Regions from separate parts of the Neobacillus sp. SRL179 genome, predicted to be linked through region 3. Evidence: riboswitches for the same ligand, from Rfam matches in the RefSeq annotation. Region 3 holds a riboswitch; each other region holds the start of a gene.
What was found. Region 3 has a riboswitch for glycine ahead of AC4E8C_RS09585 (amino acid permease). Riboswitches for the same ligand answer to the same signal wherever they lie in the genome.
Positions count from the first base shown of each region.

Region 1: linked by a shared signal. The riboswitch ahead of gcvT (glycine cleavage system aminomethyltransferase GcvT) and the one ahead of AC4E8C_RS09585 (amino acid permease) in region 3 are both predicted to bind glycine.
Region 2: linked by a shared signal. The riboswitch ahead of AC4E8C_RS14430 (ACT domain-containing protein) and the one ahead of AC4E8C_RS09585 (amino acid permease) in region 3 are both predicted to bind glycine.

Region 1 covers NZ_OZ481792.1:3,350,196-3,354,831, reverse strand. Annotated here, with positions in the region: gene AC4E8C_RS16580 (DEAD/DEAH box helicase) at 1-1,386, opposite strand, end outside; glycine riboswitch at 1,598-1,686, shown strand; gene gcvT (glycine cleavage system aminomethyltransferase GcvT) at 1,948-3,051, shown strand; gene gcvPA (aminomethyl-transferring glycine dehydrogenase subunit GcvPA) at 3,073-4,419, shown strand; gene gcvPB (aminomethyl-transferring glycine dehydrogenase subunit GcvPB) at 4,412-4,636, shown strand, end outside.
Region 2 covers NZ_OZ481792.1:2,944,052-2,948,687, forward strand. Annotated here, with positions in the region: gene AC4E8C_RS14420 (aminotransferase class V-fold PLP-dependent enzyme) at 1-543, opposite strand, end outside; gene AC4E8C_RS14425 (hypothetical protein) at 680-1,027, opposite strand; glycine riboswitch at 1,213-1,292, shown strand; gene AC4E8C_RS14430 (ACT domain-containing protein) at 1,370-1,645, shown strand; gene AC4E8C_RS14435 (PFL family protein) at 1,663-3,024, shown strand; gene AC4E8C_RS14440 (polysaccharide deacetylase family protein) at 3,127-3,861, opposite strand; gene AC4E8C_RS14445 (HAD family hydrolase) at 4,074-4,636, shown strand, end outside.
Region 3 covers NZ_OZ481792.1:1,940,901-1,945,536, reverse strand. Annotated here, with positions in the region: gene AC4E8C_RS09585 (amino acid permease) at 1-1,164, opposite strand, end outside; glycine riboswitch at 1,327-1,408, opposite strand; gene AC4E8C_RS09580 (M1 family metallopeptidase) at 1,781-3,004, opposite strand; gene garD (galactarate dehydratase) at 3,170-4,636, opposite strand, start outside.

The sequences.
Region 1 (4,636 bases), 1.4 Mb from region 3:
AATCCGGCCGATCCGCTGTTCAAGTCTCATCGGATTCCATGGTAAATCAAAATTAATAATATGATTACAAAACTGTAAATTGATCCCTTCGCCGCCCGCCTCGGTGGCAATGAGTACTTGGGCGTTTTTTTGAAATAGTTCTCTCATCCAGTCTTTTTTTCCACGTTTGAAACCGCCGCGGAAAGGAACAGAGGTGATACCATGCTGCTTTAAGTACCATTGCAGGTACATCTGTGTTGCACGATATTCAGTGAAGATGATTACTTTGTCATTGATTTTTTGTATTAATTCAAGGGCTTTTTCTGCTTTGGAGTTTTGCTGAACCGCTTCGACTTTTTTAATTAAGAAGTCAATTTGTTCCTTAAAGGCAGGGGACGGATCCTCTTTTTTTTGGAGCATGTTTTTTAGCGTATAGTAAACGGCTTCCCTGCTGCTGCAAGCCTCACGCTGTAATGTCATCACAGAGAAAGCACTTGTCTGGGCCCAGTCACCCTCACTTCTTAACAATGTAATAGCCTCATAAAGTTCATTCTCTGCTGACGAACATTCGATTGGAATGGTTTCAACTTGTCGTTTTGTCCATTCAATCCCCGTATCTGCACGACGATTTCGAATCATAACCTTGTTTACTAATTCTTTTAAATGCTCATTGTCGTTTAAGGAACGAGCATCTCGTTTGTACTTTTCAAAGAAAGAGGTTTCACTGCCTAAGTGCCCTGGTTTTAATAAGGAAACTAAATTAAAGATTTCTTCCACTCTGTTTTGGATCGGTGTTGCCGTCAGTAATAAACAAAATTTCTTTTTTAAGTTCTGAACAAATTCGTAGTTTTTTGTTTTATTATTTTTAAGTTTATGGGCTTCATCAATGATAATAAGGTCATAGTCTTGTTTAAAAATAATGTCTCGATGTGGATTTCGTTTGGCAGTATCAATCGATGATACTACTACATCGCACTGTTCCCACACATAACTTTTCTTTTGGGTAATGGCTGGGATGAAAAATTTGCTATTTAGCTCGATTGCCCATTGGGTAACTAAGGAGGCAGGAACGAGAATTAACACCTTTTTGACCAACCCGCGAATCATATATTCTTTTAAAATTAAACCTGCTTCAATTGTTTTTCCTAATCCAACCTCATCAGCTAGGATGGCTTTGCCATTCATATTTTCAATTACTTGTTTAGCTGTTTCAAGCTGATGCGGGAGCGGTGTTAAGTTAGGTAAATGCTTCGGAGCTTGCAAGCCTTCAAATTCTGGTATAACCAAGTGATTTTCAACATCAATTGCTAGTTTGAAAAGCTCCCAATTTCCCCAGGGACCATCATTGTCAATTCTATGTAAAAAGTCATCTTGCCAAGACGATTCAAATTCAATTTCGACCGACATCATTTCAGCTCCTTTTTTTATACAGTTAGACTTCTGTTTAACGTTAATTTTTCCCAGAATAATGTGCTTTTACTTTTATTATAAAGTTATTGCTCAATGTATTGTTTTAATGGTAGGATGGTAATAGCTTTGAATGTTTTAAATATTTTAATAAGGTAATTTATTTTCAAGTATAGTTAGTATGACCAAATTGGAAAATATTATAATGCGAATGACAACAAGGGGAGAGACTACCTAGGTAGCGCCGAAGGAGCAAACAATTAATGTGAATCTCTCAGGCAAAAGAACTCTTGTTTGACGCTACTCTGGAGAGCGCTGATTCAGAACGAGCAGCCACCAAAGGGGAAAACCTTTTTAGGTAAACTTTCAGGTGCAAGGACAGAGACCGCCTTTAGGAATAAAGGGAGGTCCCTGTCTTTTTTTATGCCTGCTCTCATCTTACCCAATGGTTAAAAAATTTGGTAAATGATAGTAGGATAACAACTTGCCCGGATCTGTAAATGGATTCAATCTCTTATTCGTTTAAAAATATTTTGGAACAGATTGAAGGGGGACACTTGGATGACTGAATTAAAACGAACTCCGCTATTCGATGTGTATAAAGAAAATGGGGGAAGAACCGTTGACTTTGGCGGCTGGGAGCTGCCGGTCCAATTCTCAAGCATTAAGGAGGAACATGAAGCCGTCCGCACTCGTGCTGGCTTGTTTGATGTCTCCCATATGGGTGAAGTGGAAGTGAAAGGCCCAGACAGTTTAAGTTATTTGCAAAAAATGATGACTAATGACATTTCAAAACTAAAAAATGGCGGGGCACAGTACACGGCCATGTGTTATGAAAACGGTGGAACAGTTGATGATCTGCTTGTCTATAAAATGGAGGACCATCACTATTTACTAGTTGTGAATGCATCTAATATTGATAAAGATTACAAATGGCTTGAGGATCATGTTGAGGGGGATGTCAGCCTTGAAAATCTATCTGATAAGACAGCCCAGCTGGCACTTCAAGGCCCGCTTGCTGAAAAAGTCCTTCAAAAGCTAGCCGGGGAAACAAATCTAAGTGAAATAGGATTTTTTAAATTTCAGCAAGCAGTACATATAAATGGCAAAAAGGCTCTTGTATCAAGAACTGGATACACGGGTGAAGATGGTTTTGAAGTGTATTGTGATGCTAGAGATGCCGTCGGTCTTTGGAAAGCTATACTACGAGCCGGAAAAGAAGAGGGGGTTCTTCCTTGCGGGCTAGGGGCTCGCGATACTCTCCGTTTTGAATCAGTGTTAGCTCTCTATGGTCAAGAACTTTCACCGGAAATTTCACCCCTTGAAGCAGGGATTGGCTTTGCCGTGAAGTTAAATAAGGAAGCTGATTTCATCGGTAAAGAAGCCCTTAAGAAGCAAAAAGAAGCAGGCTTAACTAGAACATTAGCAGGAATTGAAATGATTGACCGAGGAATTCCTCGTCACGGTTATCCAGTTTATAAGGGTGAGGAACAAATTGGCGAAGTAACAACTGGAACACAGTCACCTACATTAAAGAGAAATATTGGACTTGCCCTGATTAAAACTGAGTTTGCCGAATTAAATTCTGAGGTAGAAGTTGAAATACGCGGTAAACGCCTAAAAGCTAAAGTAGTTCCAACACCTTTTTATAAAAGAGAAAAGTAAATCATGGAGGGAGCTAGGTTTATGAAACATCGCTATTTACCTATGACTAAACAAGATATAAAGGCAATGCTTGACACAATTGGTGTTTCTTCAATTGATGAGTTGTTTAGCGATATCCCTGAAAAAGTTAGATTCAAGGGTGAGTATAATATTAAAGCAGCTAAGTCTGAGCCGGCTTTACTGAAAGAACTATATCAATTAGCAGACCAGAATGCAGACCTAAAAAGAAATGTGTCTTTTCTAGGTGCTGGCGTTTATGACCATTACATGCCTGTGATTGTGGATCACGTTATTTCTCGTTCAGAATTTTATACCGCTTATACACCCTATCAGCCTGAGATTTCGCAAGGTGAGCTCCAAGCCATTTTTGAATTCCAAACGATGATTTGTGAGTTAACGGGAATGGACGTTGCGAACTCCTCTATGTATGATGGCGGTACAGCACTTGCCGAAGCTGCCATGCTTAGTGCAGGACACACAAAACGAAAAAAAGTGGTTGTGTCTAGTGCTGTTCATCCTGAGTATCGTGATGTTCTTAAAACCTATGCAAAGGGACAAAATCTTGAAGTAGTTGAAGTCCCCGTAAAAGAAGGCATAACAGATATTGAGGCGCTAAAGGAAATAGTAAGTTCCGATGTTGCTGCAGTGATTGTCCAATACCCAAATTTCTTTGGCAGAATTGAGCCATTAAAAGAGGTGGAGGAAATAATCCATGAGCAGAAAGGAATGTTTGTGGTTAGCAGCAATCCATTATCCCTTGGGATCTTAACTCCTCCTGGAAAGTTTGGTGCTGATATTGTGATTGGTGATGCACAACCATTTGGTATTCCAACTGCCTTTGGCGGGCCGCATTGTGGTTATTTTGCCGTAACCAACAAATTAATGCGGAAGGTACCTGGACGTTTGGTCGGTCAGACTGTTGATGACCAAGGACGCAGAGGGTTCGTTTTAACACTTCAAGCTCGTGAACAGCATATTCGCCGTGAAAAAGCGACCTCTAATATTTGTTCGAATCAAGCTCTAAATGCCCTTGCTGCATCAGTTGCGATGACGGCTTTAGGAAAAAAAGGTGTCCGAGAAATGGCCGCAGCCAACTTACAAAAAGCACACTATACCAAAACAGCGTTCAAAGAGGCTGGCTTTGAAGTTGTTTATGATGGATATTCCTTTAATGAATTCATCGTGAAATTAAACAGGCCAGTTAAAGAATGTAATCAAAAATTATTACAAAAAGGTATCATCGGAGGCTATGATTTAGGGCGGGACTATCCTGAATTGTCTAACCATATGCTGTTGGCCGTTACAGAAGTGAGAACAAAGGAAGAGATCGATACTTTAGTGAAAGAATTGGGGGATCTGCATGCATAATCAAGACCAAGCACTCATTTTTGAACGTAGTACTCCAGATCGAATCGGATACAGCCTTCCAGAAATGGATGTACCAGAGTTAGAGCTCAGCAGTCTTCTTCCAGAAGGTTATGTACGTGAAGAGGAGCCTGAACTGCCAGAAGTTTCTGAGCTAGACATCATGCGTCATTATACTGCACTGTCTAAAAGAAACCACGGCCTTGATTCGGGATTTTAT
Region 2 (4,636 bases), 1.0 Mb from region 3:
ATCTACACGGCCATAAGGATCAGGAGCAATTATCTCCACGTCTGCCAATGTTTCTAGCCATGATGTATGATTTGAATGGTGCTCCATATGTGTAATGAAGACAATTGGTCTTTCATCTTCAGATAGGATTATGCTATTTTTAAACTGCCCGGGGACTCTGAGCCCCAGCAAACGTTGGAACTTATTAATAACTGACGTCATCCCAAATCCATCCAAAATGAGCACGTCAGTTGGATCAGCATTCACATGGTCTTTAATAATTTTTTTTGATTGATTATAGATTCCTGTCATCATTAAACTTGTAATGTTTGATTCGGTATGTGTATTGGCCATAAATGGGCCAAATGTCTCGGAAATTTTTTGTTCGATAGGTCTATATAAACGCCCGCTTGCCGTCCAATCCGCATAAATAATTTTCCTTTTTCCATAGGGAGAGATGAATTCTTGATTTATACCAATCACTTGTGAGCGAAACGTTTGAAAATATTCCGCAAGGTTATCCGGGATACGAAAGGTATTGGATCCAATCTTTGCCGTGATCATGTTTCACACCTCACAAAATTGTTTTTGTTAATCAATATATGCAAAATCAGTAATCGCGTCTCCTTTTAACAAAATATGAAACAAAAAGAAAGATCCCAATCACTAGGGATTGGGATCTTATGCTTCGGATTTTTTATTAATAGGTTGTAATCTTAGCAGATTCTTTTTTCGTCACTTCATCGATTTTTTGAATAAACATTTGAAACACTCTTCTTTTCTCTTCTAAATCCTTTATGTATTCTTTTAGTTGGTTATAGCTCTCCTCAAATGGCTTATGATACATCTCTCGAATTTTCTCGATAATTTCCTCGTTTACAGTTGATTGGATTACTTGCTTAGTAATACCATATTTATAAGAATACACTTTTAATTCTTGTGCCACTTCATCATATTCATTTGCAATTTCGGCTAATACTAATGCAATATCGTCTTTCCACTCATCAAGTGATTTCTGTAAATATGATTTTGCAATGGTTTCTTCCATAAAAACACCCACCCTACTATTCTCTATCCTATTTGTACCATTATATCAAGATTTGATTACATTAAGGTTTCCACTCGTTTACAATGTTTTTTCATTCATTTAATAATTGACTGAATAATTAAAGATTGATATTATTTGGTTAATTCATAATAGCCGGCAATGATGGTTGTGGGTAAACTACAACTGGAGCAGCTTCTGGAGAGACCGCTTAAAAAAGTGGCGCCGAAGGATTCACAATCTCAGGCAAAAGGACAGGAGAATGTTGTGCAAAACTGCACACTTTTCTTAACCGTGAGATTGGAGCAACCAATCTTTTTTTTATTTTATAAATGAGGTGGAACAATGGAAAGTAGACGTGCAGTAGTAAGTGTCATTGGAAAAGACAAGGTTGGCATTATTTCTAAAGTGACAACTGTATTAGCAGAGAACAACATGAATATTCTCGATATCAGTCAGACGATTTTGCAAGAATTTTTTACCATGATGATGATAATTGATGTGACTGAAAATGAAAATTTAAATAAAGTGCGCACAGCTTTGGACAAGGTTGGCAATGAAATGGATGTCCAAATCAATCTTCAGCTAGAAGAAATTTTTCAAGCCATGCACAGAATATAATCTTAGGGGCGATACATATATCAATTGCAATGGATGAAATACTACAAACGATTCGAATGGTACAAATGGAAAATTTGGATATTCGTACGGTAACAATGGGGATAAGCTTGCAAGATTGTGCAGATTCAGATTTTGATAAAATGAAGGAATGTGTCTTTACGAAAATCACTAAATATGCAAAGAACTTAAAAAGTGTGGCGGAGGAAACCGAAAAAGAATTTGGAGTACCCATTATCAATAAACGTATTTCCATCACACCCATTGCTGAAATCCTCGGAAATGCAACAGTAGAACAAACTGTAGATCTGGCGAGAACGCTTGATAAGGCTGCAAAACAACTAGGAATTGATTTTATTGGCGGGTTCTCTGCTCTTGTTCATAAAGGTTCGACAAAAGGCGATGAAGTGCTTCTTAAAGCATTGCCTGAGGCACTTAGCGTAACAGAACGGGTTTGTTCTTCTGTTTCCGTTGCAACCACTCGCAGTGGAATTAATATGGATGCGGTACGTCAGATAGGATATATTTTAAAAGAAGCTGCTGAAAGGACAAAAGAGCAAAACGGGATTGCCTGTGCTAAACTAGTTGTTTTTTGTAATCCTGTTGAGGACAATCCTTTTATGGCTGGAGCCTTTCATGGAACTGGTGAAGGTGAAGTAGTCCTTAATGTTGGCGTTAGTGGACCAGGTGTTGTCTTAAATGCTTTAAAACGTCATCCACATGCCGACCTAGGAGAAGTATCAGATATTATTAAAAAAACTGCCTTTAAGATTACACGTGCAGGAGAGCTGATTGGCCGAGTAGTGGCAAAACGCCTCAGCATTCCCTTTGGTATTATGGATCTCTCGCTTGCTCCTACAAATGCTTTAAACGATAGCGTTGCCGAGATCCTTGAGGAAATTGGCCTTGAACGGGTGGGTACACACGGAACCATTGCAGCACTAGCCTTGATGAATGATGCCGTAAAAAAAGGAGGCGCCATGGCCAGCTCTTATGTAGGAGGCTTAAGTGGAGCTTTTATTCCTGTAAGTGAAGACAATGGAATGATTAAGGGAATTATAGACGGTGCCCTTACGTTATCTAAGCTAGAGGCGATGACTTGTGTGTGTTCTGTCGGACTTGACATGATTGCGATAACAGGTGATGTGTCTCCTGCTACCCTTTCCGCGATGATTGCGGACGAAGCCGCAATCGGAATGATCAATAAAAAAACAACTGCTGTCCGGGTTATTCCGGTTCCAGGTAAAAAAGAAGGAGAGATAGTTGAATTCGGCGGACTGCTAGGTAGAGCACCGATTATGGGCGTTAATCCTTATAGTTCCCAAAAGTTAATTGATCGTGGCGGAAGAATTCCTGCCCCACTCCAGGCCCTAATCAATTAAGCAGCAGTATATTTTATATTATGATATGTAACTGTGCAAAGCCCTTTGAGGCTGCACAGTTTTTTTGTATTAACCCACGATGGATTATTATACAAGACGCTTTTATTCCCCCTCCACTATTTTTGCAAAATCCTCTATAGATGTTGAATATTTAACATATGATCGAGGAAGGTAATATAACTCGTTTTTTGTTCCACTTGGACTGTAAGAACCCGGCGTAGTGGTAAGTCCAAATAGATAATACTTTTTTGCTTCTGCAATAACTTGGTTGTTTGTGTTTCCATATGGATATGCCAGTGCAATAACAGCTTTGCCTGTAAGTTTTTCTATTTTCTCTTTTGAGTTTTTCAGTTCATAGCTTATATTTTCAACTTTGGTTAAATCTGGGTGCTTTGCAGTGTGGGACTGAATGGAGATGATTCCTGAATCTGATAGCTTCTTTATATCCATTGTTGATAAGCGGTTTGAACGCCCTACGAAATCAGAAATAACAAAAAAGGTACCTACAGGGTCAAATTGTTCTGTTCTGATTTTTTTAAATATGGCCACAGCATTCAAGTTATTCTTGTAGCCATCATCAAAAGTGATAAAGATCGGACGTTGAACTTTTTTAATATCTTGCCAGCGCTCAAAAGTTAACAACGTATAACCGTGATCTCTTAAATAGGTCATTTGTTTCTCAAAATTATTGGGTGTAACATATAACTCCTTTGATCCAATCCCGTTAAATTCTTCGATGGAGTGATAAATTAAGATAGGTACTTTTAGCCTTGCTGATGCTTTTTCGGGAATACCACAAAGGAATAAACAAATAAATAACAATAAAATCTTACTCATATAATTCCTCACTTTTTTATTTGATTGTCTAGTTCCCCTAGTATTCCTCTAAATAACATCGTTCATTAAAAGTCTTCATTCCGCATTGTATTGAATTATAGGTTAAAATGGATTTTTACATACTATTAATGTTTAATTCATACGGCATGCTAGATGAAATCATGATTGTAAAAGTGTTACACTATTCTTATCTAATAAGAAGGAGATACATAATGACCCATTACAAAGTTTTATTTCTAGATGTTGACGGAACCATATTAACACCAGAAGCCACTATTCAACAATCAACAAAGGATGCCATTACCCAGGTTCAAGCAAAGGGAGTGGAGGTATTTTTAGCAACTGGAAGACCGTTGCATGAAATAGATGACCTTGCACGCGAACTGAACATTCGCTCATTTATAGGCTACAACGGCGCCTATGCAAAGTATCAAGGAAAAGACATATTTCAGGAACCGATTGACAGTTCCATTGTGAAGCATTTCTTGGAAACTGCGGCAAATCATCACCATGAAGCCGTACTATACACAAATAATAGTAACGTCTTTACGCATATAGATGACCCCAAAATGCAAAGTTTCAGGAAAGTTTTCCACCTACATAAAAATGAACCATATACACCTGCATTAGATAAGGAGATTCTCGGGATTACACTAGTTAATTTAAATGTTGATGATGTGGATCTTTACAATCAGCAAGGTAATATTCATTTATCTCAGGTTAATGTTGAGGGCATGATGGATTGCTATGATGTCATCCGGGATAAAGTAAATAA
Region 3 (4,636 bases):
TTGTAAATCCGGTCGTAATTTTCTATATCGCAAGTGGCAAATCAAAATAATACTCCAAACCCAAATAAAACAAATCGCACTGATCGTTGTTACGATCCCAAAGGCTTGTTCTGGTATTAACTTACTTAACAAGGCTCCAACAGATAAAACTAATGCGGATACAAGTAAGGCATTACTTGGTACATGATTTTTATTTAATTTTGCAAAGTTAGCCGGTCCTTGTTCATGACTGCTTAAATTAAACAGGATTCGGCTTGTTGAAAATAATCCGCTGTTACAAGCAGAAGCTGCAGATGTTAAGACAACAAAATTAATTATCCCTGCGGCAATTGGAATGCCCACTAAGCTGAACGTCTTTACAAATGGACTGTTGGCTGCATTTAACTGCGTCCATGGATTAATACATAAAAGAATAATAAGTGCACCGACATAGAAAAATAGAATTCTTAAAGGTATTTTATTAATGGCTGATGGAATATTTTTTTGTGGATTTGACGTTTCTGCGGCAGATACTCCAACCAATTCAACACCCACAAAGGCAAACACAACCAATTGGAATGAAAGAAGAAAACCTGAAATTCCATTTGGAAACAGGCCGCCATATCCCCAAATATTTTTAACCGTCACAGTACCTGCCTTTGTATGAAATCCAACCACTAGCAAAACAATCCCGATTATGATCAAGGCGAGGATGGTGATCACTTTAATTAAAGCAAACCAAAATTCTAATTCTCCGAAAAGTTTTACCGTCATTAAATTTAGTCCCAATAACAAAACCAAACAAACGATTGCTGGTACCCATTGCGGAATATCAAACCAATATTGAACATATACGCCAACCGCGATAATATCTGCCATTGCGGTCATAATCCAACAGAACCAATACGTCCATCCTGTTATATAACCAGCCCAAGGTCCAATATAGTCTACAGCAAAATCAGTAAAGGATTGATAACCTTTCTTCGATAATAGAAGTTCCCCCATGGCCCTCATAACAAAGAAGCAGGCAATCCCAACGATCAAATAAGCAAAAATAATCGAAGGGCCGGCTAACTGAATTGCTTTTCCTGAGCCTAAAAATAAACCTGTACCAATCGTTCCACCAATCGCGATGAGTTGAACATGCCGATTTTTTAGGTCTCTTTTTAATTCTTGTTGTGCCATTTTAGTTCCCCCTATTTAGTTATTTTCTCCTTTGTTTCATTTGTGAATTTATGAACAAAGTTTAAAATCAATAAAAAAAAGATTGGATATCATCCAATCTCACCGGTCATTAGAATAACAAATATTATCATCTACTCTTTTATAAGAATAACAAAATAACACTCGTACTCTTCTGTCCTTTTGCCTGAGATTGTGAACCCTTCGGCGCCGCAGGATACCCTGCGTTCTCTCCAGAAGCTGCTCCAGCTATAGTTTGAACCATAGCCATCATAGCTTGCTAAGTATGTAATTTTCTAAGAAGTACTACAGTGATCGTTTTAAAAGATAAACCACTATAATATCTTAACACAAAACTAATATTGTTGAATAATTTAAAATTTTAATAGTATTTCTTCAATTTGTCAAATCTAGCAATTTAAAATCTACTTTTTCCGTTTTATTTTGTTGGAGCAAATTGTTCATTAATATTTCTATCACTCTATATTAAACTTAAATAAGGAAGTTGTAAATTGTACAACCCTTCTATGAAAGTCCTAATCATAAATTATTACAATCGAATAGGTCATTGAGAATTCTCAATGACCTATTCTTAGTTACGCTCTTCTGTTATTGTTGGTCAACAGCAAAAACTCGATGTGTCTACCCCAGATGTTTGATTATCGGGAAGAATAGTAATCATAACAAGCTGTGGATACTCCATCCCACCAAACCAGCCTTCCATAGCACAAATATCGAGCTCTGGCCATGGGTATTGTCCAAACTTCTCACTGAATAACGAAATACTTTTGGACCCTGCATTGATCATCGAGTCTACATATTTAGAATCTTCCTCTTTATAATAGACATTAATATTCACATTGCCTGCCTTTGTTTGTTTTACCTTATAATTAGGATCTAATTCCATGGCAAAGTCGCGTACATTGGCTGCTTGATAATGATGAGTCGATAATGCACCATTTATGCTTGGTTCCCCCACTTCCGTTCCGGTAGCGGCAATCACCTGTTCCTTTTCGGTCGTAAACGTAACATCAAAATCTCCTGATAAAGAATAAAAAGATTCGCCATTTGGATAAAATGGATCGACGTTCCAGCCTTCATCATCATAAACAGCTAGGATGGGAAACCAGTTCCCTAAAGAAGTTGTGGATTTATTCCAGCCAAAGCGATCTTGAACTTCAGGAAGGGTAACGGAGAAAGTCATTTCCACCTTTGCGGTTTCTTTCTTCTTTATCAGTACATCTGGAATATGTAGTGATGTCCCTTTAAGCTCATAATTTACAGGCTGCCCATTTACCTTCATTTGTTCAACCCTGACAACCTGTTCGTTTTGATTTTTCGCTAAATAGACATTTGCATTTCCCCAGACATTAAAATACAAATTAGGCAAATCTACATCTAAATTATTGGTAAAATCGACACTCATAGTTCCGTTTATTACATGATTACTAGAGTCATAAGAAACATCCATTTTATATTTTGGATGGCTTGGCCCTTTTACTGCACTTGGAGGCCCATTAACAATTTCAATTCGTTCTTCTTCCACAGGTTCCTGTGTTATGGGCTGTGTATCTGTGGTCGTTTTTTCATCCTCTTTAGGCTTTTCCTCTATTGCCTTTTTTTCTACTTTTTTAGTCTGCGTCTCCACTCCTTTTAAAGCGCTTACATCTTTTGTAAAATGTTTCTGATAGAGAAATAGCATCCCAAAGGTTAAAACAAGATAAAACCCTAGACTGATCATTTGAATGTGAATTTTAGCTATTTTTTGCTTTGGAGCAAACAGGTTATAGCCAAGGAAAGCTAAAAACACCACTAATGATAATAGTAATAAAAATACCTTCATTCAAATCCCCCTTATAGTTGACTAATTACCATTATACAAAATATTTCTATTTATTTACAAATATGTTACAGATTTGATTTTTCATATTTATAGATAAAAAAAAAGACCTCCAACATGAATATTGAGGTCCTAGCTTTTATCGGTATCCTGCTTTCTAACAAACTATCAGGTTATCGGCGCTGGATTAAATAGGGTAAAATCATTATGAAGCTGATATTTCTCTGCCAAACATTGTTTACGTCCACTTGCGACATCGATAATTTCGTTGAATAGCAGGGTTCCAATCTCTTTGATTGTTGCTTCTCCTGTTGCAATCGGCCCTGCATTTACATCGATTAAGTCTTCCCACATATCTTTCATATCGTTTCTCGAACAAACTTTAATAACAGGTGCAACAGCTAATCCATATGGAGTACCACGCCCTGTCATAAATACCTGAAGTGTCATTCCACTAGACAATTGACAAGAACCGCAGACAAAATCACTTGCTGGTGTAGCCGCAAAGATCATACCCTTTTTCGTTGGCCTTTCCCCCGGAGAGAGAACTTCAACAATGGGCGATGTTCCCGACTTCGCAATGGAGCCCATTGCTTTTTCGACTATATTTGATAATCCGCCCTTCTTATTCCCTGGGGTAGGATTGGCGGAGCGATCAACTTGGCCATTTTCAAGATACTTGTCATACCATTTCATTTCCGATGCTAATTTTTTCCCCACTTCCTCGTTAACACAACGTTCTCCAATAATATGAACACCATCACGTACTTCCGTTACTTCAGAAAACATGACCGTAGCACCAGCATGGACCAACATATCTGCTGCATAACCGGCAGCGGGATTCGCAGTCACACCTGAAAAAGCATCACTTCCACCGCACTGCAAACCAATACATAATTCTGAAAGAGATAGTTCGACACGCTTTCTTTGATTTAATTTTTTGAGTTTGGTATCTGCCATTTTCATAATTTCTGCAATTATGGCATCATGGCCTTTAACGTTTTGTAAAACGACAATATTATCAGGAGAAATATCGGTTTCATCTAGCAGCATTTCTAACGTTAGTTTTTCACATCCCAAAGAGATCACCATCGTCTCTCCGCCAAAATTAGGATGTTTCACCATATTTCGGAGCATTCGGATAGGAATTTGGGCTTCTGGCGCATTTATAGCGACGCCACATCCGTAAGCATGATTAATGGCTACTACATCATCTACATTTGGATAATGAGGAAGAAGTTCTTCCTTCATCTTCTTGACTGCATTATTTAATATGCCCGTGACACATTGAACGGTTGTAACGATTCCTAAAATGTTTCTAGTTCCGGCGAATGGCCCATTTGGATTACGATAGCCCATGAACGTCCGAACAGGTGGTTGAGGTAAATCCGTTACCAAATTTGTGGCAAATTCCATTTCATCTAATGATGGTGGAGTTGGAAGTTCGAGCATATGCTCATTGATCCAATCTCCCTTTTTGATTGCATGCAAAGCATAACCTAGTATCACGCCATAACGGATGATTGCTTCGCCCTCCTCCAGATCACGTAGAGCAATTTTGTGTCCTTGTGGAATATCCTGATTGGCCGTAATATCCCCCATGATGGTGGTTCCCGAGACAATAGCATTTACAGT